Regions from separate parts of the Paenibacillus canaveralius genome, predicted to be linked through region 1. Evidence: riboswitches for the same ligand, from Rfam matches in the RefSeq annotation. Region 1 holds a riboswitch; each other region holds the start of a gene.
The links. A riboswitch is a leader RNA that binds a small molecule or an ion and turns the genes downstream of it on or off. The one in region 1 is predicted to bind cyclic di-AMP.
Positions count from the first base shown of each region.

Region 1 (3,861 bases):
CATCGTTTTGCCGCCGATCACGCCGGACAAGATCTGCGCCATGCCGATGGCGAAGGTAGGCGCGCCGCCCGTCCGCGAGAGGATGGTACTCTCGCCGATATCCTTGGACAGCGTGGTCAGCTGCTCCGGCGTAATGGTGAAGCCCCAGTTCGTGATGGTCGCCGCGGCGGTCGCCACATCGGTACCGCCCAGCGCCGCCGCGGACGAGTTAATCGCGAAGTAAGTGCCGGGCGTGATGATGCAGGCGGCGATCAGCGCCATGATGGCGACGAACGATTCGACCAGCATCGCACCGTAGCCGATCGGACGCGCGTGGGATTCGCGTTCCAGCATTTTGGGCGTCGTGCCGGACGAAATCAGCGCGTGGAAGCCCGACACGGAGCCGCAGGCGATGGTAATAAACAGGAACGGGAACAAGTTCCCGGCGAAGACGGGGCCGGTTCCGTCGATAAACCGGGTCGTGGCCGGCATGGACAGATCCGGCAGGACGAAAATGATGCCGAGCGCGAGTCCGATGATCGTTCCGACTTTCAGGAACGTGCTGAGATAGTCGCGGGGAGCGAGAAGCAGCCAGACCGGCATGACGGAAGCGAAGAAGCCGTAGGCGATCATCATCAGAGCGATGGTTTCGCCGCTGAACGAGAAGAGCGGCGCCAGCGATGCGCTCTCGGCGACGAACTTGCCTCCGATGAGGGACAGAATCAGCAGAACCACGCCGATAAGGGAAGCTTCCCCGACACGGCCTGGCCGTATGTAGCGCATATACACGCCCATCAGTAGTGCGATCGGTATGGTGGCGGCAATCGTGAACATGCCCCACGGGCTGCCGATCAGCGCTTTGACGACGACGAGCCCCAGCACGGCGAGAAGAATGATCATAATGCCGAGAATGCCCAGCATGGCGATCGTGCCCGTCACCTTGCCGATTTCGTCCTTGATCATATCGCCGAGCGATTTACCGTTTCTGCGTGTCGAAGCGAAAAGAATGACGAAATCCTGGACGGCGCCGCCCAGAATAACGCCGAGAATGATCCACAGCGTTCCGGGCAGATAGCCCATCTGGGCGGCAAGTACGGGACCTACGAGAGGACCCGCGCCGGCAATAGCCGCGAAATGGTGCCCGAACAGCACCCATTTGTTCGTCGGCACATAATCTTTGCCGTCGTTGTTCAGCTCTGCGGGTGTTTTCCGGTTGTCATCGAGCACGAATACTTTGCGGGCGAGAAACCGGCTGTAGAACCGGTAGGCGACCGCATAACAGCTCACGGCCGCAATGACGAGCCAGGCGGCATTGATCGTCTCCCCGCGGTTAAGTGCGACAAGCCCGAAAGCGAACGCGCCGACAATGGAAATCACCCCCCAGAGCAAGATTGATTTCCATCCGTTTTTCATAAATACGCCTCCTTACTGGTTATTATGGTAACGTTTACAAGTAGTATAGCAGGTTTTTCCTGGATGAGAAGAGTCCGGGTGACCAAACCGTTTTCAAAAACGTGAGATTTTCGACGCATAAACAAGCTAGCGCGTAAAAAGAAGAAATGTAAGCGCATTAGGGGTTTTCTTTGGCTTAAATCGGTTTAAAACCAATCTCTCCCTATCTTTACAAAGCACGTACGGAGGTGTAACATTCATTCCATCAATTGAAAAAAACAGTTTCTTGCTTTCGCTGAATTTCCCCATCCGGGGAAGCGGGGGAACCATCGCAGCATTGATCCGGTGTGAGAGCCGGAGCCTTGTCTGCAGGGGTGAATCCTGAAGCGCCGGAACCCATGGATCCGGCAATCAGGTAGGGCGACTCTCACCGCCCGAATCCGACAGCTAACCTCGTAAGCGCATGAGTTCGGGAGGGGTTGAAGAAGCTTGTGATCGGCATCGACCACAGGGACTTCGTTTCGCTGTGGTTTTGTTATGTGCAAAAACATCCGAAAATGAAAAATGTGCCAAAAAAATGAACATGCGTTTTTATCGCTGAGTTTCCGTGTGAAGCGGAAAACGGGGGAACCAACGAGGACTTGCAGGCTTGAAAGCCGGTCCTCATGGGGTGAATCCAGAAGCGGCATCCGTGCCGTTATGGTAGGGCGACTCTCACGCCCGAATCCGACAGCTAACCTCGTAAGCGTACCGAGAGAGGCGACTGCTATCGCGCTTCGGCCATAGTCTTTTTTAGGCTGTGACCGTCAAGAAGCCGCGTGAAGAGTTCCTCTTCCCGCAGGCTTCTTTTTTTGCTGCCCAAAACACGAAAGAGGGATAAAAAGTGGACGAGAGAAAGATCCAAACCTATACGTTGGTTTCCGCACCGAATGTCACCGGCGAGAACTTTATTAAACTGCTGAATATTTACCGCAAACCTTTCGCGGCGCTTGTTAATAACCCCGTGGAAGGACAGCGGATGAAGAAGCTGGGAGTCCGGCATCTCGTGGAGGTGGATACCGTACGCCACGAAGCCTGGGAAGTTCCGGAGCTTCCGATCGGTGACGTGTATCTTTTCGAAGACAGCCTGCCGCTTTGCTGCCGGTATCTTCAGATGGTCCGCAGCTGGACAACCGGAACGATTTACGTGGTGAAAACGAATGCCACACCGCGGTTGATTTATAAAGCGCTCGGCGCCGACCATGTGGTGCATACGAATACCCGTCAGGTCTCTTTCCTGCTTGGAGCGGCACCGGGCCAGGTGCCCGAGGAAGTTTTGCGCTGAACATGCGGAACAATTTGTGCGAACGATAAAGAATAACCCTATAAATAGGAAGGAAAGGAGCCGGCGCGCATGACGGATCTTTATATGATTTTGCTGCTGGCAGTCATTTATTTCATCTTTTACGGATTTCTGCTCTGGTGTGACCATGTTGCGGATGGCCCGGAAGGCGGCCGTTCATGATGATTATCGCGCTTTTTACGGCAGGACTTTTCCTGTATCTGATATACGCGCTTGTTCATCCCGAAAAATTTTGAGGCGCCTGCGGGCTGCCGGAGAACCCTGCACGGAGTTGTTTGAGGAGGATCGGAATCCATGGAGATACTGCAAATTTTAATCGTAATCGCGGTGCTTTGCCTGCTGGTGAAGCCGCTTGGCACTTATATTTATCACGTTTTCTCGAATGAAAAAAACCGGACGGACAAATGGTTCGGCTGGCTGGAGAAACCCATTTACAAGCTTGCGGGCATCCGCAGCGAGCACGGCATGACGTGGAAAAAATATGCGGGCAGCCTCGTGCTGACCAACATCGTGCTTGTGGCGGCCGGGTATTTGATCCTGCGCCTGCAGCGCGCTCTTCCTTTTAACCCGAACGGGATCGACGATATGGAAGCGACTTTGTCTTTCAATACGATCATCAGCTTTATGACCAACACGAACCTGCAGCACTACAGCGGGGAAACGGGTCTGTCCTATTTCTCGCAAATGGCGGTCATCATGATGATGATGTTCACGTCCGCCGTAACTGGAATCGTGGTCGCGATCGCGTTTATACGCGGACTGACGTCCAAAGGAAACACCATCGGCAACTTTTTTACCGATTTTGTAAAAGGCCACACGCGCCTGCTGCTGCCGCTGGCCATCGTGGTTACGCTGCTGCTTGTCGGCCTGAAAGTGCCGCAAACGCTGGACCCGTCGCTGGCCGCAAAGCCGCTTGAAGGCGGGGAGCAGCAAATCGCCATCGGACCGGTGGCGTCGCTTGTGTCCATCAAGCATTTGGGTACGAACGGAGGCGGCTTCTTCGGGGTAAACTCTTCCCATCCGTTTGAAAATCCGTCTCCGCTGACTAACGTGATCGAGATGCTGTCCATGTGGTGTATTCCGGCCTCGTTGACCTATACCTTCGGGCGGTTTGCGAAGAACCGGAAACAGGGCTGGGTTATTTTCAC
Region 1 is NZ_JBDFMM010000001.1:531,461-535,321, forward strand. Features, by position in the region: gene ABC395_RS02385 (carbon starvation CstA family protein) at 1-1,392, opposite strand, end outside; cyclic di-AMP (ydaO/yuaA leader) riboswitch at 1,655-1,848, shown strand; cyclic di-AMP (ydaO/yuaA leader) riboswitch at 1,957-2,135, shown strand; gene ABC395_RS02390 (hypothetical protein) at 2,255-2,695, shown strand; gene kdpF (K(+)-transporting ATPase subunit F) at 2,875-2,949, shown strand; gene kdpA (potassium-transporting ATPase subunit KdpA) at 3,008-3,861, shown strand, end outside.

Region 2 (3,861 bases), 320 kb from region 1:
CTTCAATACGTCGCCGTGAACGACCTCGGCCGACGGATAGGGCGACAGCGTCTCCCGCAGGATGGGGAGCAGACGCTGATCGATCTCCACCGCGACGACACGCCCGGCTTCCTTCGCCAGCTGCTGGGTTAACGCGCCGATGCCGGGCCCGATCTCCAGCGCTCCCTTCTCGGGAGAGAGCTCAGCCGCGGAAATGATGTTGCGCAGGACATTCCCGTCCGTGAGAAAGTTCTGTCCCAGACTTTTTTTGAGCACGAGATTGTGCCGGTTTAGAATATCTTTGGTGCGTTTGGGCGTTGCCACATCTTCAGAAGCAAAGAACGGGCCGCCGCCTTGTCCATTTGAGTTCATAGTCATCCTCCAAGCTTCCGTTCCTGACGGAAGCCGCCTCTGCGTAAATTATTGCTCCGGACGGTCCAGCTGCTCAACGGCAGCCTCGAACTCTTCCCGGGAAATTTGAAAAGCGGCGCAGCGCTTGTAAAACTGCTTACCATTACAATACCCGATTCCGAGCTTTTTTCCTACTTCGAGCCTTCTGGCCGCGGCATCGGGGTGAACAATAAGGCCCGCCGCAATCAAATCTTCCCAGGTTAACAATGATACGGCGCCTTCATACTCAGTCTTCACGTTGGCCAGGGCCGATCTTATGGCCTCAGGCGTCGCGTTCTCCACTCCGATGTCGCCGCGCTTCTCCGCAAGTTCCTGGGGGAGAAAAGCGTGCTTGCAGCCGGGAACCTTGCCCGAAATGATTTTACGGATGCGTTCGCCCGCATGGTCCGGATCCGTAAAGACAATTACCCCTCTTCGTTCCTGGGCCAGCCGGATACGATCCAGAATCGCCCGGTTGATTGCCGATCCCCCGGTTTCGATCGTATCCGCTTCGACCGCCCGCTTGATGGCGGTTGTATCGTCTTTTCCTTCGACAACAATGATTTCTTTGATCATGTTCTTATCCTCTCTTAAGCGCACAAAAAGAAGAGGGCATCCCTCTTCTTTTTGCATACGGTTTGTTACCGGTTTGTAAATCTTCGTTACAGGTAACATGTTATCCTAATCTTGTGTCGGTTTATTCGGGCCGATGACATAAACGGTATATCCCCGTTTCACACCGAAAGTCTTCGCATAACTCATGCTGTCGAAATAAACGTCCATTTTCTGGTTTTTAATGGCACCGCCCGTATCTTCCGCACGGCGGTATCCGATTCCTTCAATGTACACCCACCAGCCTAACGGCACGACGGATGGATCCACGGCAATCGTTTGGCCCTGTACGGGTTTGGTTCCGCTGGCCGTCCGGTTACCGACGCCCGGCTCTTGGGAAGAGTAAGCGGTCAAGGTAACGTTCTTTAATATTTTCTTCGCGTCTATGTTGGTACCTGCTTTAGTTACCTGCTTAGGCTTAACCGGTTCGGATGCGGCTGCCACCGTAACGACCGGATTTTTTGTGCCTACAGCCACAATCTTATCCACACTGGCGTTTTTGACTGCTTGATCGATAACCTGCTCGGATACGAGTTTTCCGTTTTCGAAAATCTTCTCTTTCTTTTTGACCAATACGCCTTCCTGGCCCTCCTGTACGACCTGCTCCTTGCCTTTCAGCAGATCTTCATCGGATTTCTTGACCACACTGAAAGCGATCGGCTCCGAAATTTCTTCCGTTTCTTTCTTCACCCGGACAACTTCGATAGCCGCATTGGCTGAAAGCACCGTGTCTTTGGCCGGAGTCACTTTGTCGTGCTCACCCAGCGAAATATTTAAATCTTGCAGAACTCTATCTACCGTTTTCGCAGTGGTGTGCACCGTTTGTGTCTGCCCGTCGGCAGTTAGCTGCACGGGTGATGCATGATCGATGACAATCTTCTGACCGTCTTGAATCTTGCCGTCCAGCGGCATAGATACCTGATCGTGCTCACCGATTGTAATGGCTTGTTCATCCAGTAGGCGCTGCAGGACCCATTGTCTTGTTTCCACAACGGTTTCTCGTCCGTTTACCACCAATGATACGCTCTTACCAGCCGTACCGTATAACAACACCAAAAACATGAAAGTCAAAGCGAATGAAATGATAGCTGCAAGGATGATCATACGCAAGTTTTCATGCTTCCATCGCAATGCGAAGGACATGCTGGATGATCGCTTAACATGGGTCTCTGGTTGCGAGATATTGCCCACTTCTTCGGTCCTCCTTCAAAGCCTCGCCTCTGTGATACGCATGATGATTTGGACGCGACTTAGGTTTATTTGGCGGTTCCTAACGGAACCCTTGCAATTGGCTTCTTTCCCGCCGGCTGACCGGTTGCTCTCAGTCTTTACGGGGTCTGCATCACCTCCGCTTGATGTTTACCTGTATGCGGGTCGAATACCCGTCCGATATGGAACAAAAAAGGCCATCGGAAATAGAAAGCTTCCCGGTGGCCTGTGTGTGAGCGCGACTAAACAGAATGACACGACAGTTGGTTATCTCTCCCGGTACGCTTACGAGGTTAGCTGACGGATTCGGGCCGTGGGAGCTGCCCTACTCGCCGGCGGTGCTGCCTGCACCTGCCATTGAGATTCACCCCAAATTGTTTCCTGTTGTATCGGCTCAAAAGCTGTGCCGACCTTGACAGCGGTTCCCCCGTTTTCCTTTTACGGAAACTCAGCGTTAAAACTTGGCGTTTATTAAGTTATCATGAAAGTATATTACGCTCAAATATCCAACCTGTAAAGGGGTCATATTCCTTAAAAATAAGCAAATTTAACCAAACCAACGGCATTTATCTAATTATCTTGCAGTCGTTCTCCTTTTTTCTCCCGTTATCTCGCTTCTAGTTTTCCCCATTTCCGCCGTTCCGCTTGGGGATTGGGCTTCCAGGCATTTTTTGACTATAATAAAAGATACGGCAAACCGCCCGAAAAGGCCCGAAGCCGCAATAACCGATTGAAGAAAAGCAGGTGAAGGCATGGATCCAATTCTTCACATTTCCCGTCTCAGCGGAGGCTATTTACCCGGAAAACCGATTCTGCGCGATCTCGAAATTACAGTCGGACAAGGTGAAATGGTCGGTCTGATCGGACTCAACGGAGCAGGGAAAAGCACGACCATCAAACACATCCTCGGACTTCTGAAGCCCCAGGAAGGCAGTGTCCGCATCCGCAACCGGACCTTGGAGGAAGATCCTCTCGGCTACCGGTCGTCGTATTCTTTCGTCCCGGAGTCTCCCGAATTGTACGACGATCTGACGATTGAAGAGCATTTGGAACTGACGGCGATGGCTTACGATATTCCGAAGGAAGCGTTCAAGGAACGTGCCGGCCGCCTGATGAGCGAGTTCCAGATGGAGCCCAAGCGCAAAAGCTTCCCGGGCCAGCTCTCCAAAGGGATGAAGCAGAAAGTCATGATCATGAATGCGTTTCTTGTCGAGCCCGCGCTTTATGTCATTGACGAGCCGTTCCTCGGTCTTGACCCGCTGGCGATGCGTTCTCTTCTCGACATTATGGCGGATTTCAAGAGCAGAGGCGCAAGCTTCCTGATCTGTTCCCACATCCTGGCCACGATCGAAAGATACTGCGACCGGTTCGTCGTTCTCCATCAGGGGAGAATTCTTGCCCAAGGCACGCTGGAGGAATTGAGACAACAGACCGGGCTGTCCGATGCGACGCTGGACGAGCTGTTCTATGAGCTGGTGCGGAGGAATCCGGCATGAACCAGGAAGCAGCCGTTCACAGAGCGGGCACGGCCGGGGCTGTCCGCCAGCTGTGGAAGCGCAGATTCGACCATTACCGGCAGGAAACGTCCCGCTACTGGGCTTATGTCGCAAGAAGCCAGTTTTTCGGTTTTCTTTTCCTGATTTTTATCGTTTCTTCCTATTATTATGCAAA
Region 2 is NZ_JBDFMM010000001.1:213,399-217,259, reverse strand. Features, by position in the region: gene rsmA (16S rRNA (adenine(1518)-N(6)/adenine(1519)-N(6))-dimethyltransferase RsmA) at 1-351, opposite strand, end outside; gene rnmV (ribonuclease M5) at 400-945, opposite strand; gene ABC395_RS00955 (resuscitation-promoting factor) at 1,051-2,172, opposite strand; cyclic di-AMP (ydaO/yuaA leader) riboswitch at 2,459-2,654, opposite strand; gene ABC395_RS00950 (ABC transporter ATP-binding protein) at 2,943-3,686, shown strand; gene ABC395_RS00945 (ABC transporter permease) at 3,683-3,861, shown strand, end outside.
Region 2: another riboswitch for cyclic di-AMP. It lies ahead of ABC395_RS00955 (resuscitation-promoting factor); the one in region 1 lies ahead of ABC395_RS02390 (hypothetical protein).

Region 3 (3,861 bases), 770 kb from region 1:
CCGAAAAAGAAAGACGTCCCCGTCCAAAAACATCATCAGACGGGTACTCTCCGGAAATCGGAGCAGCGCAAGCTGAGTTTAGCCGAGATTCATCATAAATACCCGACGGTTTTCCGGATGAGAGGAACTTCCCAAGGAAAAAAAATCGCGCTCACGTTCGATGACGGGCCCGATCTCAAATACACGCCGCAAGTGCTGGATATTTTGAAAAAGAATCAAGTAAAAGCTACTTTCTTTGTAATCGGGAGCCGTGCTCGGGCACACCCCGAGATGATCGGCCGGATGGTACGGGAAGGACATGTTGTGGGAAACCACTCGTACAGTCATCCTTTTATGCCCAAACTGACCGCCTCGGAGTTTTCTTCGCAAATTATGCGCACCCAAGACATTATCAAACAGTTGGCCGGCTATACGCCGCGGCTGGTGCGGCCTCCTTACGGAGCCATCAATGAAGAGCAGGTTCGCTGGATGTCTGACCACCGCCTGCTGGTAATAAACTGGGACGTGGATTCCCTGGACTGGAAGGGATTGTCGGGCAAGCAGGTGTATCATAACATCGTGGATAATGCCCGGGCCGGTTCGATCATTCTGCAGCACAGCGCGGGAGGAAACGACAAGCACGATCTCAGCGGTACGGTTTCGGCCCTCCCCGATCTGATCCGTTCCTTGAAATCGAGCGGCTATAAACTGGTCACGGTTCCGGATCTGATGGGAATATCGAAAGATCTTTAACGCGCAAAAAGACGGGAGCATCCGCTCCCGCCTTCTTTTCGGCTCTGTTATTTAAGAATGTATACTTTCACACTTTGGTAGCCAAAGTTATTTACTTTCTCTTTGGAACCCGGAACAAAAATATCGATCCGGCTGCCTTTGATCGCGCCGCCGATATCCGTCGCTTTGGCGATCATCCCCTTGGCCGGAAGACCCGGGAAAGCGTAACCCGTCACATAGACGGTGGAGCCCAGAGGAATCACTTTCGGATCAACCGCGATCGTACCGACGGTCAGTTTGTTGCCGTAGTAATCGATTCCGGCATATCCGCCGTTCTCGCTCGGGTCCGCGGAATAAGCGGATGCCTTGATGTTCAGCACTTTTTTGTATTGTACCTGCTTGCCCGCAGCCGTTGTCAGCGTCTGGCCTGATTTTGCGGCAGCCGATGCGGCTTTGGCGGCCGGCTTCTTAACGGCTTTCTTCTCTGTAGATTTCTTTGGCTCGGAAGCCTGCGGCTTGCCGTTCTTTTGGAGTGCCTCCGAAGGTTTTATGGCGTCCGTCCGGCTTGGCACGGCTGATGCAAGCTGAGCTTGCGGCGGTTTTTTTACCGTCGCATTTAAAGCTTTTAGCTGTTCGGGGGCGGCTTCACCCGCAATTTTGAGCTCGCTTCCTGCCGGCAGATTCAGCGGATCCGCCTCAGGATTCAACGATAAAAGATCAAGAACGTCCATACTCATTTGGGAAGCGAAATTCCACATGGAATTCGGTTCGGATAATACTAGAATTTGATTTTCCGGTGTCAGGAAGGGTTGGGGAAGTTCCGAATCGGCTGCTTGTCCGCCGGTATCGGTAAGACCGACTGCAAGTTCCTGATAAGATTTGGCCAGTTTCCAATACAACAGGCCGTCGTTTTTAGCCGCTTCCGTTTCAGCCGCCTGGGACTGGAATGCGGAAGAGACCGCCACCACTGCACCCAGCAGCAGAGTAGCGCAAGTTTTTTTCCAATGATGCTTTAAAGCCATAGTTGATGTACGCTCCTTCTCGGTATTGCCTACGAGGTTAGTTGTCGGGTTCGGACTGAGAAGTCGCCCACGCTGCTGCCAGCGATTCACCCCTATCGGACGCCGCGTCATACAAGTACGGTTCCGAAATGAATCATCCCCCGCACCTCATCCCCCTCCTGGAAAATCCGGGAAAAGGAAGAAGTTTCGGCTCTCTACACAAGCTATCACATACATCTTTAGAAACAAACACACACAAATTGGCAAAAAACACATTTTTCATTTTTTTAATCCGCCGATTAATCCGGAGCAATAAGCTGTTCCAACAAGCCTATCGATACCTTTCTTGCCTTTAACACTTGCAATAACGCAGAGCGCAAAATTAACGCCTTACTCATCATACCCTTATGTAATTCTCATCAGTTTCTCAGAAAAGACGCCGTTTATTCACCTTTCCGGCAGGTAATTCATCCCACCAGAGGAAATTTATTTGGCGATTCGTTTGTTCTCTCTCGGTTTTTCTTCTATTTTTATGACTGCTTTGCTTTGTGCCGATTCCACAGTCGGACTCCTTTTCCCTTCGTAAATATCATCGAAAGGACGAAACGGCACGTTATCGGACCGGTCGAATTCTTTCGGTTTTCGCAGTCCTAATGATGCCGCTAATAGAACTAGCATGCCGATCAGCAGACTTAAAGTGATCCCCATAATAGCAGCCTCCTCATACTTCCAAAATCTAGGTTTGATTCCTAATTACTAAATAACTTATTCCAGTTTATCATACTTATAGGTAAAATGTGGTATTTTATTCCGGAAAACAGACGAATTTTTTACGATTTTTCGTAGGTGCGACATAATTCTTGCCTATTTTCTTCTTCTAATAACCGGCTCTGAGACAGTATCATCGTTTAAAAAGATCGGTTTATATGTCACTTATATATAAGTAAGACACCTTCAGCAGGGGAAATGTTCCGGTAAATTTAGTAATCTTATTCAATTTTTCCATATCACTCGAAAATCCGCGTACCAAACTCCCGTAAAATTCCTGAAAAAAGACGGGTTTCCCCGTCTTTTTGCCCGGTCCGCTAGAAAATTTTCTGGGCGGCCCTTTCGTCTTTAAGTATTTCCACCGCTTCGCGGAATCGCATCGAGTGGACGACTTCCCGTTCGCGCAGAAATTTCAGGCCATCCTGAAGATCGACGTCATCCGTCAGATCAATGAGCCACTGATAGGTGGCGCGGGCCTTTTCTTCCGCCGCGATATCTTCATACAGGTCGGCGATCGGATCGCCCTTCGCTTGAATGTAAGACGCCGTCCACGGCACACCCGACGCGTTTTGGTAATACAAAGCGGAATCGTGATTGACGTAATACTCGCCCAATCCCGCCGCTTTAAGCTGTTCGGGAGTCGCATCTTTCGTCAGCTTGTAGATCATCGTGGCAATCATTTCAAGGTGAGCGAATTCTTCGGTCCCGATATCATTCAGTACCCCGATCACTTTGCCCGGAATGGTGTAACGCTGGTTCAAGTAGCGCAGCGCGGCAGACAGCTCCCCGTCCGCACCCCCGTACTGCTCCATCAGAAGTTTGGCCATGTGCGGATCGCATTTGCTTACACGAACCGGATACTGCAGTTTTTTCTCGTAAATCCACATTGGAATCCCTCATCTCCTTGAGCACATCCGTGCTAAATCTTCCGGCCAGGCCATACCTGCAGTTCCCTCCGCACACGTTACACCTGCCACGGCCAGGGAGCTTCGGCCCATTCCCAGGTTTGCTGCGGCAGGGCATTTTGCCCGTACTGAAGAAGCGGTCCATACAGACGCTCGTATTCCAGCGCGATTTGTTTCCGTTTTTGGGAAAATTCATTGAACTGCTGCAAAGCGTTCCTATCTTCGGGATGGGTATCCAAGTACAAGGTCAGTTCGACCAGTACGAAATCGGCCGCTTGCAGATCGTGCAGAAGCCGGTAATAATTGTCATCCAGCTGTTTTTGCATAGTGTTCGCTCCCCTCTTTTTCGCTTTCCGGCCGGCTTAGCACTTGGGTTCGTAGTTGCTGTAAAGCTCCGGCCAAAGGGTACCGAGCTTCAAAGCTTCATAAGGACTGAACTGCGGCAGGCACATAGGCTGGAACTGGATAAACAGGTT
Region 3 is NZ_JBDFMM010000001.1:1,300,085-1,303,945, reverse strand. Features, by position in the region: gene ABC395_RS06050 (polysaccharide deacetylase family protein) at 1-732, shown strand, start outside; gene ABC395_RS06045 (3D domain-containing protein) at 780-1,733, opposite strand; cyclic di-AMP (ydaO/yuaA leader) riboswitch at 1,745-1,935, opposite strand; gene ABC395_RS06040 (hypothetical protein) at 2,199-2,420, opposite strand; gene ABC395_RS06035 (manganese catalase family protein) at 2,798-3,367, opposite strand; gene ABC395_RS06030 (spore coat protein CotJB) at 3,445-3,711, opposite strand; gene ABC395_RS06025 (spore coat associated protein CotJA) at 3,748-3,861, opposite strand, start outside.
Region 3: another riboswitch for cyclic di-AMP. It lies ahead of ABC395_RS06045 (3D domain-containing protein); the one in region 1 lies ahead of ABC395_RS02390 (hypothetical protein).

Region 4 (3,861 bases), 4.9 Mb from region 1:
GCGCGGGAGCTCTTCAGATCGACGATCGCGTCCGCCTGCGTCTTGTGAATCTCCTTATCGCTCAGATGAGCGAGATGGGGAAGCCACCGCCGGATGTACATTCCCGTCGGATCATGCGTCTCCGACTGCGTGACCGGGTTCATAACGCGGAAGTACGGAGAAGCGTCGAAGCCGAGCGAAGCGCTCCACAGCCAGCCGCCCCGGTTGAGCACGTTGTCGTAATCGGCGAGCTTGCGCCGGAAATACCGTTCACCCAGCGTGAAGGGGCAGCGCAGGTTCTTGGTCAGGAACATGGCCGTCACCATTGGCAGCCGGTTCGGCATATGCCCCGTGGCGTTCAGCTCCGCCATGGCCGCATCCACGACCGGAATGCCGGTCTGCCCCCGGCACCACCGCTCGAAGAACGTGTCCTCCAGGCCGGAGAAATCGAATTTCTTCTCGTAGACGAAGAAATCCGGGTTATAGACGGCCTGGTACAGGTAGAAGTCGCGCCATGCCAACTGGCGCGTCCAGGCTTCGTGCCGCTCGCTTCCGAGAGCGGCTTCATACGCCCGGCGCACCGAGAGCGCGCCGGTGTTCAGGTGGCGGCTGATCCCGCTGGTCGTCTCGAAGGCGTACCGGTCTCTTTGCGCTTCATAAGCGCGGAGACCTCCTTCGAGAAAACCGCTCAGAGTCTGAGCGGGATCAGGCGCCGTGCCTGCCGCTTCCGGGTCCAGCGGAAGCGGAAACCGGGCGGACCAGGCTTCGCGGTCCGGCAGCGGCCGTGTCTGCAAGTCGCGCACGGTGACGGGCGAAGACGGCCGGAAAAAAAGATGCATGTAAGCGTTCCATTTTTTATAAAAAGGGGTAAAAACCTGGTAAGGAGTACGACGTTCCGCGAACTGCTGGAAATCCCCGAAATCGGCGAGAGTGTGGTCGATCAGCGTAGTAACCGGAACGCCGCGGGCGGAAGCTGAAACCTTCAGTTTGCGGTCGCGTACTAAAGCATAGGGCGTAACGTCGCCGTGCAGCACGATTTCTTCAATCGGAAGCTCGGCCATCAGTCGGTCGACTACAGCATGCGGCTCACCGGCAAGCACTTCCAGATGCGCACCCGCTTTCCGGTATTCGCGTATGAGCCTGGAGACGTGACGGAGGAAGTTGACTCCGCTGTGTTCCCGTTCCCGGCCGCCGCGCAGCAGGAAAGGGTCCAGAATGAGAATGTGCAGGCTCGGCCGTCCCAAGCTGTGAATATAATCGAATGCCGTCATGTCATCAACCCGCAGATCTTTGCGATGAATAAAAAGGATCATAATGAAGGGACGCTCCTTGCTTTTTCGTCTAACTTCATAGTAACAGGAAATCGTCCACAAATGAAAAGAAGCCCGGCAAGCCAGGCGGCAACCTGGATTACGGGGCTCCCTCTCGGGTATATGCTGCGTTCCATTACGAGTGCGTCTTACTAGTCTGCAGTGATCTTGTTAAAAAGGTCATCGCCGATAACGCGGCGTGCAGAAACGTATCGTTTCGCATAGTAAGATTCGCTCAAGTCACTCTTTGTAACACCTTTGTTCGTTGCGGAGTGGGCGAATTTATTGTTCCCGATGTAAATACCTACATGGGAGATGCCTTTTCCGTCGGTGTTAAAGAATACAAGGTCACCCGGTCTCAGATCGCTTTTCGCAACCGAGGATCCTTGGCCGTTCTGTGCTTTTGAAGTGCGTGCCAGATCAACGCCGAACCGGTCGAATACGTAGGACGTGAAGCCCGAGCAATCAAAACCGCTGGTCGAGGTGCCCGAATACTTGTAAGGCGTCCCTACCAATCCGTCAATCGTGGAGCTGAGCGTCGACTTCGCGGATGCGCTGCCGATTTCCACACTCAAAAACAGGGTCAAGCTCAAAACAAACAACAAGACTTTCTTCAACTGTGTTGCTCCTTCCTGTGCCTACGAGGTTAGCTGGAGGGTTCGGTAGAAGGTGTCCCCTATGATCCCTTTGTTGCAAGATCAATTCACCCAGAGTGGATCCCCCGTTCTCTTCCTTTTCGTCTAAGAAGAAATTCGGCAATCTTTTTCTGTTCCGACACTAAATATTCGCCATAGGTCCAGAAATTCCTTCCAAAAAACTAAAAATAGTTACAAAAAATTTTCAAAAGCAGTTATTTAGTCGGATTTCAGGGGAAAAAGTAGATCAAAAAACCCGCCTTCTTCTATAAAAAGGGCGGGTTTTCCATGTCTTTCAGCTCAGAGGCGATCTAAGTCTTCGGCTGATCCGGAAACTTCACGCGCAGTCCGGGTTTCGTTTCGGCAAGCAGTTTTTCCTGCAGGGCGTTGAGGTCTTCCTGCGTTTTCAGCTCGCCTTTTTTGACGAGAAATTCGATCGTCTTTTGCTGGAGGAGATATTTGGCGTACTGGTTGACGGTTTTGGGATCGGTCCAGTAGGTCGCTTCGGTCAAGCCGGCGCTTTTGTAGAGCATTTCCTTCAACTGAGCCGCTTCGGGACCGGCCGCTTCCAGCGCTTTGCGCTGCTGGTCGATAGCCTGCTTTACTTCGGCCTCCTTGACTTTAACTCCGCGTTTCTGGCCGTAACGGACGAAGAGCTCGTCCTTTAGCATCAGATCGAGAAGCTGATCGTTGGTCAACGTGTTTTGGGCGCCCTGCATTTGAAAGGCCAGATCGACTTCGGCTTTCATTTTGTCGAATGCCTGGTTGGAAATGCGGACGTCGTGACCGATCGCCACAACCTCTTTGGCTTTAACGTCGGACTGTCCGTATAAGAACGACCCGGCGGCGACACAAAGGCCAATTACTGCCGCCACGACGGTGCTTGTCCGTGGGGATATCATCGGTAATGCCTCCTTTTATCTTCTATCTTTCCATGATAGCTGAAATACACGCAAATGGAAACTAAAAACCCCCTGGCCGTGAACGGCAGGGGGAGACGGGTATCGCGCCGGAATAATCCGGAAAGAGAACGGTTAAGAAGTGCGGCCTGTGAGCAGGACTGATCTGCCTTGCCGCCGGGTTTACGGGCAGAAAAGCCGGCGTCCTAGGACCGGTAGCTTTCCCAAATTTCGCGCTGCGCCGCGATGGACCACATTTTGACGAAAGTACGGACCAAGGGATAAATCTGATGAATGATGAGAGCAGTCAGACCGGCCCATACATAGGATGCGGTAGTTGCCGCGATGGCAAGAAGGAAGCCGAGCAGAATGAGCAGCAGGGCATTGCACGTGATTCGTAAGCCTTGGCGGAGCACGACCGGAAGTACCGCAAGAAGTCCCCGTCGATCCTCGGAAGCCCGGCCGAATTGCAGGAACAGGAAGAGAAGCTGAATCAGGAGGGCATACACGGCATAGAGAGCCGCCCACGGAAGCAGGGACAGGAGAAGCTCCTCGTATCCGTAAGCTTCGTTGAACAAAGCAAGCGCTTTGGGAGCCAGCCAGTATAGAGGCGCCAGCATCAGTACCGTTTGAAGAAGATAGTAGAGGAGGAAGGGCAGCAGCAGCTCGCGGATTCCTTTCATAAACCGGTAGCCCGCATTCATCTGCCGGTGCTCCAAAGAATACAGGACACCTGCGTTCAGCATCGGGCTGATCAGCATCCGGACGGCCAGAAGAATGATCAGCCATTCTAGATAAGGCTGAATGAGATCCGTTTTCACAAGACGAAACTGGCTTTCCGCCGCGAATAATTGGATAGCGCTCTGGGGCTGATCGCCGGCCGGATAACGGTGGAGCAGAGGGACGATTATGGATTGAACCCACTTATAGAGCAGGATCCCCCAGGCAAACTGGTACACATACAGCACGCAGACGGCGAACGGCTGCTTGAGGGCGGCCGTTAAGCCTTGTCGAAGATAGCGGAGCATCTTATCACCT
Region 4 is NZ_JBDFMM010000001.1:5,416,593-5,420,453, reverse strand. Features, by position in the region: gene ABC395_RS24520 (cryptochrome/photolyase family protein) at 1-1,292, opposite strand, end outside; gene ABC395_RS24515 (C40 family peptidase) at 1,442-1,906, opposite strand; cyclic di-AMP (ydaO/yuaA leader) riboswitch at 1,910-2,057, opposite strand; gene ABC395_RS24510 (SurA N-terminal domain-containing protein) at 2,236-2,826, opposite strand; gene ABC395_RS24505 (hypothetical protein) at 3,030-3,851, opposite strand; gene ABC395_RS24500 (M1 family metallopeptidase) at 3,861-3,861, opposite strand, start outside.
Region 4: another riboswitch for cyclic di-AMP. It lies ahead of ABC395_RS24515 (C40 family peptidase); the one in region 1 lies ahead of ABC395_RS02390 (hypothetical protein).